DNA from 2 places in the Peribacillus sp. N1 genome. Region 2 is predicted to be linked to the other one. Evidence: riboswitches for the same ligand, from Rfam matches in the RefSeq annotation. Region 2 holds a riboswitch; the other holds the start of a gene.

Region 1 (7,561 bases), on a different contig from region 2:
GCACCAAAGCCCAAATAATCCATTAATCATCGAGGATGAAGTAACCATTGGCCATCAGGTCATTTTACATAGCTGTAAAATCCGTAAAGGAGCTCTGATCGGCATGGGATCGATTGTACTTGATGAAGCTGAAATCGGCGAAGGAGCCTTCATCGGTGCCGGCAGCCTCGTTCCACAAGGTAAAGTCATTCCACCGAACATGCTGGCATTCGGACGCCCAGCTAAAGTCATTCGCGAAATCAACGAAGAAGATCGCCAGGATATGGAACGCATCGTTCGCGAATATGCCGAAAAAGGACAATACTATAAAACCGCGGAACGCATAAAGTGAATTGACTGAAAGTTACGAGTATTGTACTCAAACTCACGAGTATTTGCTACAAACTCACGAGTATTTGCTACAAATTCACGAGTATTTACTCCAAACTCACGAGTATACGCTCTAAATTCATGAGTATATGCTCTAAACTCATGAGTATACGCTCTAAACTCACGAGTATACGCTCTAAAATCTCGAGTATACGCTCTAAAATCTCGAGTACTTGCTACAAACTCTCGAGTAACGCTTCAACCTCACGATTTGATGACCCAAACAAACTTGTAAACGACTTTAACTCACGAGTTTTGCACGTATTTTATATTTCTTTGGGATTTCTTGAATTATTCCCGCTGACGGCAAAATTAATCCACAAAAAAAAGGTGTCCCGCAAATTGCGGGACACCTTTTTTATATGATTTACGCTTGTGCTTTTAATGTTTCTGCTTTGTCCGTGCGTTCCCATGGAAGATCGACATCTGTACGGCCAAAGTGTCCGTAAGCAGCTGTTTGTTTGTAGATCGGGCGACGAAGGTCAAGCATTTTGATGATGCCAGCTGGACGAAGGTCGAAGTTAGCACGAACTAGGTCAACAAGGACTTCTTCGCTAACTGTACCAGTTCCGAACGTATCAATTGAAATCGATACAGGCTCTGCCACACCGATTGCGTATGCCAATTGAACTTCCGCTTTGTCGGCAAGGCCGGCTGCCACGATGTTTTTCGCAACATAACGAGCAGCGTATGCAGCAGAACGGTCAACTTTAGTAGCATCCTTACCAGAGAATGCACCGCCGCCGTGACGAGCGTATCCACCGTAAGTATCAACGATGATTTTACGTCCAGTAAGACCAGCATCCCCTTGAGGTCCGCCAATTACGAAACGGCCAGTCGGGTTGATGAAGTATTTAGTTTGAGCATCGATCAATTCAGCTGGAACGACCGCTTTGATCACATGTTCTTTTAGATCGGCTTGAATTTGTTCAAGCGTAATTTCAGCATCATGCTGTGTAGAGATAACGATTGTATCTACACGTACAGGACGGTTATTCTCATCATATTCCACAGTTACCTGTGTTTTACCATCAGGGCGTAAGTAAGCAAGAGTTTCATCTTTACGAACTTGAGCCAGGCGGAATGAAAGTTTATGCGCCAATGAAATCGGAAGCGGCATAAGCTCTTCTGTTTCATTACAAGCAAATCCGAACATAAGACCTTGGTCCCCTGCACCGATTGCATCGATTTCTTCCTCTGACATGTTTCCTTCACGAGCTTCCAATGCTTTATCGACTCCAGCTGCGATATCGGCAGACTGCTCATCAATGGAACTCAACACTGCACAAGTTTCAGCATCGAAACCGTATTTCGCACGTGTGTAGCCAATTCCTTTAATCGTATCACGAACGATACGCGGAATATCCACGTAAGCGGACGTTGTAATTTCACCAGCAACAAGTACAAGGCCTGTTGTTACACTAGTTTCACACGCAACACGTGCATTTGCATCCTTAGCTAGGATAGCATCTAAAATGGAATCTGAAATCTGATCACAAATTTTGTCCGGATGGCCCTCTGTAACAGATTCAGAAGTAAATAGACGTTTCTTTGACATCATATTTCCTCCTTGGAAGTTAGTATGTTGTAGGCATAAGCCTGATTTTTACGGAACTCGTTTCCCTCATTAGTTTCAACTATAGACACAGAATTACTTATGAAAAACACAAAAACCTTCCCTGGCAAATGAGGAAAGGTTTAAAATTCTGTCTTCTATCCTTTCACTCTTATCGTTCAAGGGTTTTTACCTTGCTCAGGTTAGCACCATCACCACTATTCCTTGAAGATCTTCGCTTTATTTTCGGCGATCGATCTTGGAGTCAAGTTCAATATGGCAGGTTGCTGGGTTTCAAAGGGCCTGTCCCTCCACCAACTCGGGATAAGAGAATCCGTACAATTTAAGATATTATCGTATCTGGTTGGAATTTGTCAATGCTTTTCTAAAAAGAACATTTCCGCCCAGTATGGCTTTCTTTTGAAAAAAGTGTTGATACAGCGTTTTTGAAGGGTTTACAATGCAAAATACGAATAGAAATGTTGGAAATTGCCATTAATAATAAGTATTAAGCATACGAAAAACGACTTCACCATTGGAAATATATTGCTTACTTACTTCCTATTAAAATAAAATTGACTTCATTAAAGTATATGTGATAATCCTGACTCGGTTCCTGCCGGAATAAAATGATTAACGTGTCCAGCTGAAAATAATCACAAATTAGAAGAAATAGTATAGACTATTTAAATGAATGTGTTATACTAATTGTAATCTAAAAACTTAAACAAAGGAAGGTACCTCATATATGAATTCTGTAGATGTTTCTAATGAGTTACACCAGTTATTAACAGGAAACAATGTGCAAACTCAACTTTCAGTTCCTCAATTGGTCGAAAAAGTATTAAGCAGAAATGAAGGCGTTTTAACATCAACCGGCGCAGTAAAAGCTGAAACCGGCAAATATACTGGTCGTTCACCTAAAGATAAATTTATCGTGGAAGAAGCATCCGTTAAAGATAAAATCGATTGGGGTTCAGTGAACCAGCCAATTTCCGAAGATGTGTTCAATAAACTATATAATAAAGTAGTTGACTACCTAAAAGCAAAAGAAGAGATTTTTGTTTTTAAAGGTTTCGCTGGTGCAGACGAATCATCTCGTCTTCCAATCCGTGTTGTTAATGAATATGCTTGGCATAACCTTTTCGCCCATACTTTGTTCATCCGTCCAAATGAAGAGGAACTAAGAGGTCACGAAGCTGAATTCACAATCCTTTCTGCACCTAACTTCAAAGCAGACCCAGAAGTGGACGGAACCACTTCCGAAACTTTCATCATCGTTTCATTTGAACGACGTACCATCCTGATCGGCGGAACGGAATATGCAGGAGAAATGAAAAAATCGATCTTCTCGATCATGAACTACTTACTTCCAGAGGCTGGAATCCTTCCAATGCATTGCTCTGCTAACGTAGGACGTGAAGGGGACGTCGCTTTATTCTTCGGTCTGTCCGGTACAGGCAAAACAACTTTATCAGCAGACACTAGCCGTAAACTGATTGGCGATGACGAGCACGGCTGGTCTTCTAATGGCGTATTCAACATCGAAGGCGGCTGCTATGCGAAAACGATCAATCTTTCACGTGAAAAAGAACCACAAATTTTCGATGCAATCCGTTTCGGTGCCGTATTGGAAAATGTTGTTGTTGATCCGGATACACGTGAAGCGAACTATGATGACAGTTCATTGACTGAAAACACTCGTGCTGCTTACCAAATGCAAGCGATCGATAACATCGTGAACCCAAGTATTGCAGGACATCCAAATACAATCATTTTCTTAACAGCTGATGCTTCAGGCGTTCTGCCTCCAATCAGCAAGCTTTCCAAAGAACAGGCAATGTTCCACTTCCTAAGCGGATACACTAGTAAATTGGCTGGTACTGAAAGAGGCGTAACTTCACCGGAGGCTACATTCTCCACTTGCTTCGGATCTCCATTCTTACCTCTTCCAGCTCAACGCTATGCTGAGATGCTTGGTGATAAAATTGACGAGCACAATGCAAAGGTATACCTTGTCAACACTGGATGGACTGGCGGAGCATACGGAACTGGAAGCCGTATGAAACTTGCTTACACTCGTGCAATGGTACAAGCGGCACTTGAAGGTGAATTAGCGAACATCGAAACGATCAAAGATGATATCTTCGGCTTGGATATCCCGCTTCATGTTCCTGGTGTTCCTGATGAAGTGCTTCAGCCAATCAAGACTTGGGCAGATCCTGCCGCTTATAAAGAAGCAGCAACGGACCTTGCCGCACAATTCCGTGCTAACTTCAAGAAATTCGGCAGCGTTCCAAGTGAAATCGAAGAACTTGGCGGACCGACAGCTTAATAAATTGTACACAAAAGGACCAAGCTCTTGCTTGGTCCTTTCAGTTTGTCGACAAGAAATGTCTCATCCCGAACCATGATTTCAAAACATTTCTTCGTTATCCTTCATTCATTGTTTACTTTTTGAATGGAATCCTCAGAAATTTGCTACACTCCTGCCACTCGCTCTCCAAAACCCCGCTAGATACATCTGCGAGGAGTCTTGGCAGACAGTCGGCGGAAATGAAGCGGATATAATTCGTGGACCTTAAAAAATAAATGCTTCGGAGTCTGAATAGTTAGGTGTAGATCGAATAAATTCGTGGACGGTCGAATTTAGTGCCGTGTACGTCGATTTACTGCGACAACGGTCGAATTTAGTGCCCTGTAGGTCGATTTACTGCGGTGAACGGTCGAATTTAGTGCCCTGTAGGTCGATTTTCTGCGACAACGGTCGAATTTAGTGCCGTGTACGTCGATTTTCTGCGACAACGGTCGAATATAGTACCGTGTAGGTCGATTTTCTGCGACAACGGTCGAATTTAGTACCCTGTAGGTCGATTTTCTGCGACAACGGTCGAATTTAGTGCCCTGTAGGTCGATTTTCTGCGACAACGGTCGAATTTAGTGCCCTGTAGGTCGATTTTCTGCGACAACGGTTGAATTTAGTGCCGTGTAGGTCGATTTTCTGCGGTGAACGGTCGAATTTAGTGCCGTGTAGGTCGATTTTCTGCGACAACGGTCGAATTTAGTACCGTGTAGGTCGATTTTCTGCGACAACGGTCGATTTTAGTGCCCTGTAGGTCGATTTTATGCGGTGAACGGCCGCATAATGTGCCCTGTACGTCCAATAACGGCGTCTTAGGTCAATAAGTACGGTTTAGGCCGAATAATGGCGGCAACGGCCTAATATATGGCTAGCCAAGCCCCCTCCAGATTGTTTGGCGGGGGCTTGGCGGAAATGGAGCGGATTTAAACTGAAACGTTTCCACAGTTTCTGAAAGGACCAAGCTCTCGCTTGGTCCTTTTCTTCATTGATTTTCTGCCTTCCGTTCTTCCTGCCAGATGATGCTATTCAAAAAGGGCACTGTCATAGTCAGCGCCCCTTAATCCTTATTACAATATCGATATTTGTCCAAGTTTTTAGATGATCGCTTTATTCCTGGCTTTTTTCATGGACATCGTTTTGTATTGATATATATTGCCCAGATTGGCCACCGGGACATCTGTTTTAGTTGCATCAATACAATTGCGTGTATCCAAAATCAATTTATTTCTCATGAGATTTGATAGATTATCATAATCCATTTGTTTAAATTCATCATGGTCGGTCAGGACAAGTATCAAGTCGGCATCGTTTACAGCGTCTTCCACTGATACGACTGGCATCTTTCCAGATTGGACATGAGGGTCATGCAAGGATACATCCATGTTTTCCATCCCCATCAAGATATTGACGACATCAATGGCGGGACTTTCACGAATATCATCTACATTTCCTTTGTATGCAAGACCGAAAACAGCTACTTTTGGCTTCCGGATCCCCTCTAGCATCATCCTTACGGAATTAACGATATAATAAGGCATCGATACGTTGGTATCGCGGGCCAATTTAATGATTCTCGCTTGCTCTGGTGCCTTTGCAACGACGAAATACGGATCGACCGCTAAACAATGGCCGCCAACTCCTGGTCCTGGTTGGTGAATATTTACACGAGGGTGTTTGTTTGCCATCGATATGACATCCAAAACATTGATATCCAGCTCGAAACAGATTTTCGTCAGCTCATTCGCAAGGGCGATATTGACATCCCTGAAGGTGTTTTCCATCAGTTTGGACATTTCAGCCGTTTTCGCATCCGTCTGAATGATTTCTCCTTGAACGAAGGTTTTATAAACAAGACTTCCTTTATACGAGCATGTTTCCGTGATGCCCCCGACGATACGGTTATTATGAACCAACTCTTCAAGGATCCTTCCAGGTAAAACACGCTCCGGACAATGAACTAGGAAAATGTCTTTTCCGATTGTAAGGCCCGACCTCTCGATCATCGGTCTAATATGATCATCCATGCTTCTTGGCGCAATCGTCGATTCAATAATGATGACATTCCCTTTTTTGATAAAAGGAAGAATGTTTGAGGTTGCATCCATGACATGAGTTAAATCACATGATTGATGCATGTCCTTTTTATTTGGAGTAGGAACTGCGATAATGAAAACATCCGCTTGTTCCGGGCTTAACGCAGCTCGGAACTTATTGGAATTAAGCACTTCTTGCAATACCTCCTCCAATCCAGGTTCTTCGATATGGAGCCTGCCGCTATTCAAATTGGAAATAATCTCAGGATGGATATCCACGCCGACAACATCGACACCGTGTTTCGCAAACATTAAAGAAGTCGGAAGTCCTATATAACCAAGTCCTATTGTACAAAGTTTCATATAAACCACTCCTATCTATTTTTCTGCTACACTCAAATTTGTTAGGCTGTTTGATAGATTTCGATAAAGATTTCCTTCTCTTGTTTCCAATTGTATTTCTGCCGCGCCTTCAGGCAGTTATTGCTCATTTCCGCCCTTTTTTCAGGATGTTTCAATAAGTAATTGACGCCTTCGGCAATTGATTTTGGATCATGTGAATCGACACATACACCGATTTTTTCCGTATCGACAACCTTTTGAATTTCAGGAAAGCTGCAGGCAACCACAGGCACACCGCTCATCATGTATTCAAACAATTTATTTGAAGAAGCGGAGTAGTGATTAAAGCAGACATTATTCAATATCTGAAAACCTAAATACGCATTTTTTGTATAATGGAGCAGCTCGTCGACCGGAACCTTCGGTAAGAACTTCACACGATGCTCCAGATTCATGTCGCTTACTTTTTTCATTAAATCATCCTTGATTCTTCCATCTCCGATAAAAACTACCGTCCCGCCCTCAATCATCGGTACAGCATCAACCAATTGCTCTAACCCTCTTCCCATTTGAACGCCGCCTTGGTATAACAAAATCGGTTCATTCTCTGGCAAATCGAGCAGCTCATGCAAATTCACGGCCGTACTTTCCTCCGGATTGGTTGGAATCGGGTAGTTATGGACCACCTTGGGATACAGACCATATAAGTCTTCGTTATACTTAGCTCTCGTATGGTTTTCGGCAATCATTTCATCCACGAACATTAATAGGAATTTCTCCATCATCCCGTAAATTCGGCTATTATATCCCGTTCTGCTCGTTTGTACTTCATGCGAGTCATAAATCAGCTTTTTCCTTCTCAACCATTTACTGCTGATCGCTCCCTGCATGAGCGTATTC
Region 2 (7,561 bases):
TTTCGCCCATTTAACGGCTCATGTGGCTTTTTCACTTCATATATTTTTAAAAACTACTGAATATAATGGATTTTTAGTATAATTTATACATATAGGATGATATAAATTAAATATGAATGGAAGATGCAAAATGGAAAATGGAAAAATCAAATCACTTCAGGCCGGAAAGCCGAAACATGAAAGTTTTTCGAATGTCGATATCTTTTCAGCCATGGATAAACAAGCACAGGATAATGTGACAGTGACTAAATCAGGCATAATTGGTGATGGGGTAGGTAATGAAAAGTTCCATGGAGGTCCTGATCGGGCTTTGTGCTTTTACCCCTTTGAGCATTATTCATTATGGAATGAAAGATTCTCTAAAAAGCTGGATATCCCAGCATTCGGTGAAAATTTAACCGTAGCGGGGATGAGAGAAGAAACCACGTATATCGGCGATATTTATCAAATAGGCGAAGTGATTGTTCAAATTAACCAGGGGAGGATACCTTGTTCGACCATTTCCCACTTCAATCAAGAACCTAAGTTTTTGGAACTAGTGCTGAAAACGAGTTTCACTGGTTATTTTGCAAGAGTACTTCAAGAAGGAACGATAAATAAACAAAACGAGATCGTACTAATAGATCGTTTGCAAGAAAAAATTTCAGTTCATTATGCAGCAGAGGTAATCCTTCATAAACGAGATGGGCTGGAAGGCGCCAAGGCTTTACTTACTCTGGACCCATTAGCGGAAGACTGGAAACAAAGAATCTTGAAGAGGGTTCAGGCTGCAAAAGATTGAATCATTTTTGCAAAAGTGAAAAAAATGTCGATCAGGTATTGAAATTGACAGATTATTAATGTAAATTAAATATAATCTAATTTTGAAATCTTGTGAAAATTATATAAATGGATCTTATCGAGAGAGGTGGAGGGACTGGCCCGAAGAAACCTCAGCAACCAGCTTAGGCAAAGGTGCTAAATCCAGCAAGCAGAGCTTGATAGATGAGGAGAATGTTTCAAAAAACCTTCTTCTTTGAGAAGGTTTTTTTTTCCTTTTCTCTCATACTCATAAAATACGACAAAAACAGGACTGTTTTTGAGAGAGGGTGTAATGATGAATTTTCGTAAAGAAGTGAAAGAAAGAATGTTAGTTGGGGAAGGGGCAATGGGGACCTTATTGTACTCAAATGGCATCGATCAATGTTATGAGGAATTAAACTGCACGAATCCGGATCAAATAGAGTCTATCCATCGTGCCTATCTGGAAGCTGGTGCAGATATCCTTCAATCGAATACATACGGAGCCAATTTCAACAAATTGAAACGGTATGGACTTGAAGATGAAGTAAGCAGAATCAATCGCCAGGGAGTCATTCTTGCTAAAAAAGCGGCAAAAGGAAAGGCTTATGTCTTCGGTACCATAGGGGCACAACGGAGTATCAGGAAATCGGATTTAAGCATGGAAGAGATTAAACGGGGGTTTCGTGAACAGCTATACAGTCTGTTGATGGAAAATCCTGATGGGATTCTCTTGGAAACATTTTATGACCTGGAAGAGCTGGAAACCGTTCTGCAAATCGTAAAAAATGAAACTGGACTGCCGATCATCGCAAATGTTTCGATGCATGAACTGGGTAATCTCCAAAATGGAATCCATTTAAATGAAGCCTTTCAAAAACTCGAGCAATTGGGTGCCGATGTTGTTGGGGTGAATTGCCGTCTTGGTCCACATCATATGATCCGGGCCTTGGAAGAAGTGAGTTTGCCAAAGCAAGCATCGATTGCCATATACCCTAATGCCAGCCTCCCTGATTATGTGGATGGAAGGCTCGTCTATAAAGCCGTGCCGGAATATTTCGGTTCAAGTGCCCTGGAACTTCGTGAGCAAGGTGCCGCTATCATAGGCGGGTGCTGTGGAACGACGCCACTGCATATTCAAGCTGTAAAGAATGCGATCGGAAGTTTTGCTCCCGTAAAAGAGAAAGTTACGAAATCCCGTGAAATAGAAATAATTGAAGTGAACGAAAGAGAATTGGAACTTCCACTGTACGAAAAGGCCAAGACGGAAAGGACGATCCTGGTTGAACTTGATCCACCTAAAAAGCTGGGAATAGAGAGCTTCATGACCGGTGCAGAGGTTTTGAAAAAAGCAGGGGTCGATTCCATTACACTAGCGGATAATTCACTTGCCTCACCAAGGATATCGAATGATGCTCTGGCTAACCTACTGAAGAACCAATTGAATATTAATCCGATGGTGCATATAACATGCCGTGATCGAAATTTGATTGGCCTGCAATCACATTTAATGGGTCTGCAGACGGTGGGGCTGAATGAATTATTGATCATCACCGGAGATCCTTCAAAAATAGGGGACTTCCCGGGTGCCACTTCGGTTTATGATTTATCTTCCTTCGACCTTATAAGCATGGTCAAACAATTTAATGAAGGTCTTTCCTATTCCGGTCAAAGTCTGGGGCAACGGGCAAATTTTAAAATTGCGGCAGCGTTTAATCCGAATGTGAAATATTTGGATAAAGCAGTACTGAGAATGGAAAAGAAGATTTCCTGTGGTGCTCAATCCTTTTTGACACAGCCAATTTATTCGGTGGAGCAAATCGAAGAAGTACATGAAGCTACAAAACATTTAGAAACCCCGATTTTCATCGGTATCATGCCTTTGACAAGCACCCGGAACGCAGAATTCATCCATAATGAGATCCCAGGCATCAAATTGCCTGATAACGTAAGAAGGGCGATGGCTTTAGCGGGGGATGACCCTGTAAAGTCAAGGATTGAAGGGGTTAATATCGCGCGGGAACTGGTGGACGCGGCAAGGGAAAAATTCAAGGGCATATATTTAATCACTCCGTTCCTTCGCTATGAAATGACGGCGGAACTTACGAAATATATTAGAAAAGTCGATAGTAAACAGACATCAGAGGTGGCAGTACATGAATAAAAAAGCGATTCAAGATCAGTTAAATTCCAAGATTCTCCTACTTGATGGGGCGATGGGAACCATGCTTCAAGCGGAGGATTTGACAGCAAATGATTTTGGCGGGGAACAATTCGAGGGCTGCAATGAATATTTATCACTGACGCAGCCGGAAATCATCCAATCCATTCATGAAAAATATTTAGCGGCGGGCGCAGATATCATTGAAACAAATACCTTTGGAGCGACCAGCATCGTTCTTGAGGAATACCAAATAAGCACGATCGCCTACAAGCTAAATAAAATTTCAGCTGAGCTTGCCGTTAAAGCTTGTGAAAAGTATTCCAATGAGGAATGGCCAAGGTATGTAGCTGGCTCTATGGGCCCGACTACAAAAACGCTTTCCGTAACGGGCGGAACGACTTTTGATATTTTAACCGATTCTTATGAAGAACAGGCACTGGGTCTCTTGGATGGCGGTGTAGACTTGCTGTTGGTGGAAACCTGTCAGGATATGCTTAATGTCAAGGCTGCCTTTTCTGGAATCAAAGCAGCATTTGCAAAAACAGGAAAAGATGTGCCTGTCATCATATCAGGAACAATCGAACCGATGGGCACGACACTTGCTGGCCAGTCCATAGAAGCTTTTTATTTATCGGTTGAACATATGAAGCCCGTAGCTGTCGGCCTTAATTGTGCAACGGGGCCGGAATTCATGATAGACCATATCAGGACACTTGCAGATATATCAAACAGCGCCATCAGCTGTTATCCGAATGCCGGGCTCCCTGATGAAGAGGGCCACTATCATGAGTCACCTACTTCCCTGGCAGAGAAAATGAAGCAATTTGCCGAAAAGGGATGGGTCAATATCATTGGCGGATGTTGTGGTACGACACCAGAGCATATTAAAGAACTTTCCAGGGTCCTCGAAGGCATGAAGCCCCGTACTATTACGGAAACTGCCCATGGTCATGCCGTATCAGGCATAGAGCCGCTCATTTATGATGATTCAATGCGTCCTTTATTCGTAGGTGAAAGGACGAATGTTATCGGTTCCCGAAAGTTCAAGGAGCTGATACGCGGCAAGCATTACGAGCCAGCAGCCGAAATTGCACGTAACCAGGTGAAAAAAGGCGCCCATGTCATTGATATTTGTCTTGCTGATCCTGATGGGGATGAGCTTGGCGATATGAAGGAATTCGTAGAAGAGGTCGTCAAAAAAGTGAAGGTCCCATTGGTCATCGATACTACGGATGAAGTTGTACTTGAACAAGCATTAAAACATTCACAAGGAAAATCGATCATTAATTCCATAAACCTTGAAGATGGTGAAGAGCGCTTTGAAAAAATAGTACCCTTAGTCCATCAATATGGTGCTGCCGTTGTCGTAGGAACCATTGATGAAATAGGGATGGCCGTCGATGCTGAACGGAAATTGGAAGTGGCAACACGGTCTGTGGATCTGCTCGTCAATAAGTACGGTCTAAACAAAAGTGACATCATCTTTGATCCGCTTGTATTTCCTGTAGGCACAGGAGATGAACAATATATCGGGTCTGCTTTAGAGACGGTGAATGGAATAAGGGCGATTAAAGAAAAGTTTCCAGAATGCCTAACGATACTTGGCATTTCTAACGTTTCTTTCGGTCTGCCAGCGAGAGGAAGGGAAATATTAAATGCAGTTTTCCTTTACCATTGTACAAAAGCGGGGCTCGATTATGCCATCGTGAATACAGAAAAACTTGAACGTTTCGCTCTGATTCCGGAAGAGGAAGTGAAACTGGCTGAGGCACTCCTGTTTGAGACTTCAACAGAAACTTTAGCGATTTTTACCGAATTTTATCGTGGAAAAAAAGCTGAGAAGAAGGATAATGGTGTAATCCTGCCATTGGACGAACGTCTAGGTAACTATATTATCGAAGGAACGAAAGAAGGATTAATTGATGATTTAAATGAAGCGATTGAGCGCGGTGATACCCCATTGGAAATCATCAATGGACCATTGATGGATGGGATGAGTGAAGTGGGTCGGTTGTTTAATGACAACCAACTTATTGTCGCAGAGGTGCTTCAGAGTGCTGAAGCGATGAAAGCGGCAGTATCTCACCTTGAACCACTTATGGAAAACTCTGAAGATAGCGCTAAGAAAGGGAAAATCCTTTTGGCGACTGTCAAGGGAGATGTGCATGATATCGGGAAAAACCTAGTGGATATCATCCTATCGAATAATGGCTATGAAGTCATTGATTTAGGGATCAAGGTCGCACCGCAACAAATCATTGAAGAGGTTCGAAAACATGAGCCAACCATCATTGGCCTTTCTGGGTTACTTGTCAAATCTGCACAGCAAATGGTTTTAACCGCTCAGGATTTAAGGCAAGCTGGAATAGATACCCCAATATTAGTGGGTGGGGCAGCATTATCACGTAAATTCACCGATTTTAAAATATCACCTGAATATGAAGGACCGGTTTTATATTCCAAAGATGCGATGGATGGTTTGGCTGTAACGAATATTTTACATGACTCTGACAAAAAAGTGGTGTACTTGGAAGAGTTAGTCGAGAAACGAGAAAGGTCGAAAGCGAATGCCGCCATTGCCGCCACGCTGGAAAAACCTGTCCGTAAGCAGTCCACAGCTGCTCCTTTAAGCGATGTTCCTGTTCAAATACCGCGTGACATCAAACGTCACGTCCTGAAAAACTATCCATTGGATGTCATCCAGCCATATATAAATAGGCAAATGCTGATTGGTCATCATTTGGGGTTAAAAGGTAAAGTTTCCGAACTGCTTAAGCAAGGGAATGAAAAAGCAGTGCAGCTCAATGATCTCGTTGATGAATTGATTGAATTCCTTAAGACGGAACCGGATTATGGCTTGCATGCAGTTTATCAATTTTTCCCTGCTCAAAGCGAAGGAGATAGGCTATTGGTATACAACCCGGACAATCATCAAGAGGTTTTGGAAACTTTCGATTTCCCAAGGCAAGATACGAGTCCGCATCTTTGTTTAGCGGACTTCGCGAAACCGGTCTCCTCCGGGCAAATGGATTATGTTGGTTTCTTCCTGGTCACTGCCGGAAAAGGAATCAGAAAATGGGCAGAAAAACTTAAGCTTGAAGGAGATTTCTTGAAAAATCACGCCCTTCAATCACTTGCTCTCGAAACAGCAGAAGGGTTTGCGGAAAGAATTCATCAATTAATGCGTGATGATTTAGGCATAAGCGATCCGATTGAAATGTCCATGAAAGAGCGATTTGCCGCTAAGTACACCGGACAAAGGTTTTCTTTTGGTTATCCTGCTTGTCCTAATCTGGAAGACCAGGAGAAGCTATTCCGCCTGTTACAACCTCAAGATATTGGTGTGGAATTGACTGAAGGATGCATGATGGAACCAGAGGCTTCCGTTTCCGCCATTGTTTTTGCACATCCTGAAGCTCGTTACTTTAATGTCGATCGATAATTCATATTATAAGGCAGCGGTATTTTTTACCGCTGCCTTATTGCGCATGAATCCCCTATATTGGCACATCTTAATGGTCAAAAGGAAGGGGATGCAACACCTATGAAGAATAAGCTTAATTTATTTCTTTCCATGGCGGGTTCTTTCATTATTATTTTGTTCCTTATGGCTGTGCAAAACGTTCAAGTACATGCAATGGTACCTGAAGAGATGACACCGCTCCTAAAAAGTAAGGAAAATCAGAAAATCGCCTATTTGACTTTCGATGACGGTCCATCTTTGAATACCATCAAGATATTGGATATTTTGGACCGCTATCATGTTAAAGCCACATTTTTCGTTAAAGGCAACGAAGAGCCATACGCAAAGGAATGCTATCAGGAAATGATTTCCCGCGGTCATTCGATTGCCCTTCATTCATATACACATGATTATTCCATCATTTATCGATCGACTGAGGGTTTCTTTCAAGACTTGAATAGACTTGAAACCATGCTGCAAAAGGAGTATGGGTTAAAAAGCCGAATTGTGCGCCTTCCTGGCGGCTCGAATAATCGTCTACGGCATCAGGCTGCCACTAAATCCATCATCAATGGGATCCTTCAACAACTAAAGGACAAAGGGTATATATACTTTGATTGGTCCATTGACTCGACAGATGGCTTCAGTCCGTCAATAAGTGAACGACAAATCATTACTGCTGTACAAAAAGGGACGAAAGATCAAAAGCATGTTAATATCTTATTGCATGATATCAATAGTATGAAAAATACAGTGAAAGCATTGCCTGATATAATTGAATTCCTAAAAAAAGAAGGGTATACCTTTGATACTATTGATGAGACAACCCCAAAAATGCAATTTAATTGATGAACACATTGTTTATCTATAGTAAATTAAGGTATAGGATATAGAGATTACATTGTGAAAGGATTTATCGTTTCTATGATGCCATCATTGTTTTTATCACATGGAACACCGCTATTAGCTTTGGAAAAGAATAACTACACTTCTTTTTTGAAGGATTATATGCAAGCTATGAAGAAACCTGCTGCCATCGTTATTTTGTCAGCACATTGGGAAAATGAAGATCAAATGATTTCTGCAGTAGGGAAGCATGAAGTCATTTATGATTTTGCAGGATATCCTGAAGAAATATTTCAAATAACTTATCC

The links. A riboswitch is a leader RNA that binds a small molecule or an ion and turns the genes downstream of it on or off. The one in region 2 is predicted to bind S-adenosylmethionine.
Region 1: another riboswitch for S-adenosylmethionine. It lies ahead of metK (methionine adenosyltransferase); the one in region 2 lies ahead of ACYP5M_RS05795 (bifunctional homocysteine S-methyltransferase/methylenetetrahydrofolate reductase).

What each region holds. Positions count from the first base shown of each region.
Region 1 is NZ_BAAHZO010000007.1:29,718-37,278, reverse strand. Features, by position in the region: gene ACYP5M_RS22800 (gamma carbonic anhydrase) at 1-331, shown strand, start outside; gene metK (methionine adenosyltransferase) at 737-1,930, opposite strand; SAM riboswitch class I at 2,094-2,255, opposite strand; gene pckA (phosphoenolpyruvate carboxykinase (ATP)) at 2,673-4,259, shown strand; gene ACYP5M_RS22785 (nucleotide sugar dehydrogenase) at 5,381-6,682, opposite strand; gene ACYP5M_RS22780 (glycosyltransferase) at 6,724-7,561, opposite strand, start outside.
Region 2 is NZ_BAAHZO010000001.1:1,219,529-1,227,089, reverse strand. Features, by position in the region: gene ACYP5M_RS05800 (MOSC domain-containing protein) at 131-781, shown strand; SAM riboswitch class I at 893-991, shown strand; gene ACYP5M_RS05795 (bifunctional homocysteine S-methyltransferase/methylenetetrahydrofolate reductase) at 1,097-2,944, shown strand; gene metH (methionine synthase) at 2,937-6,386, shown strand; gene ACYP5M_RS05785 (polysaccharide deacetylase family protein) at 6,489-7,256, shown strand; gene ACYP5M_RS05780 (dioxygenase family protein) at 7,332-7,561, shown strand, end outside.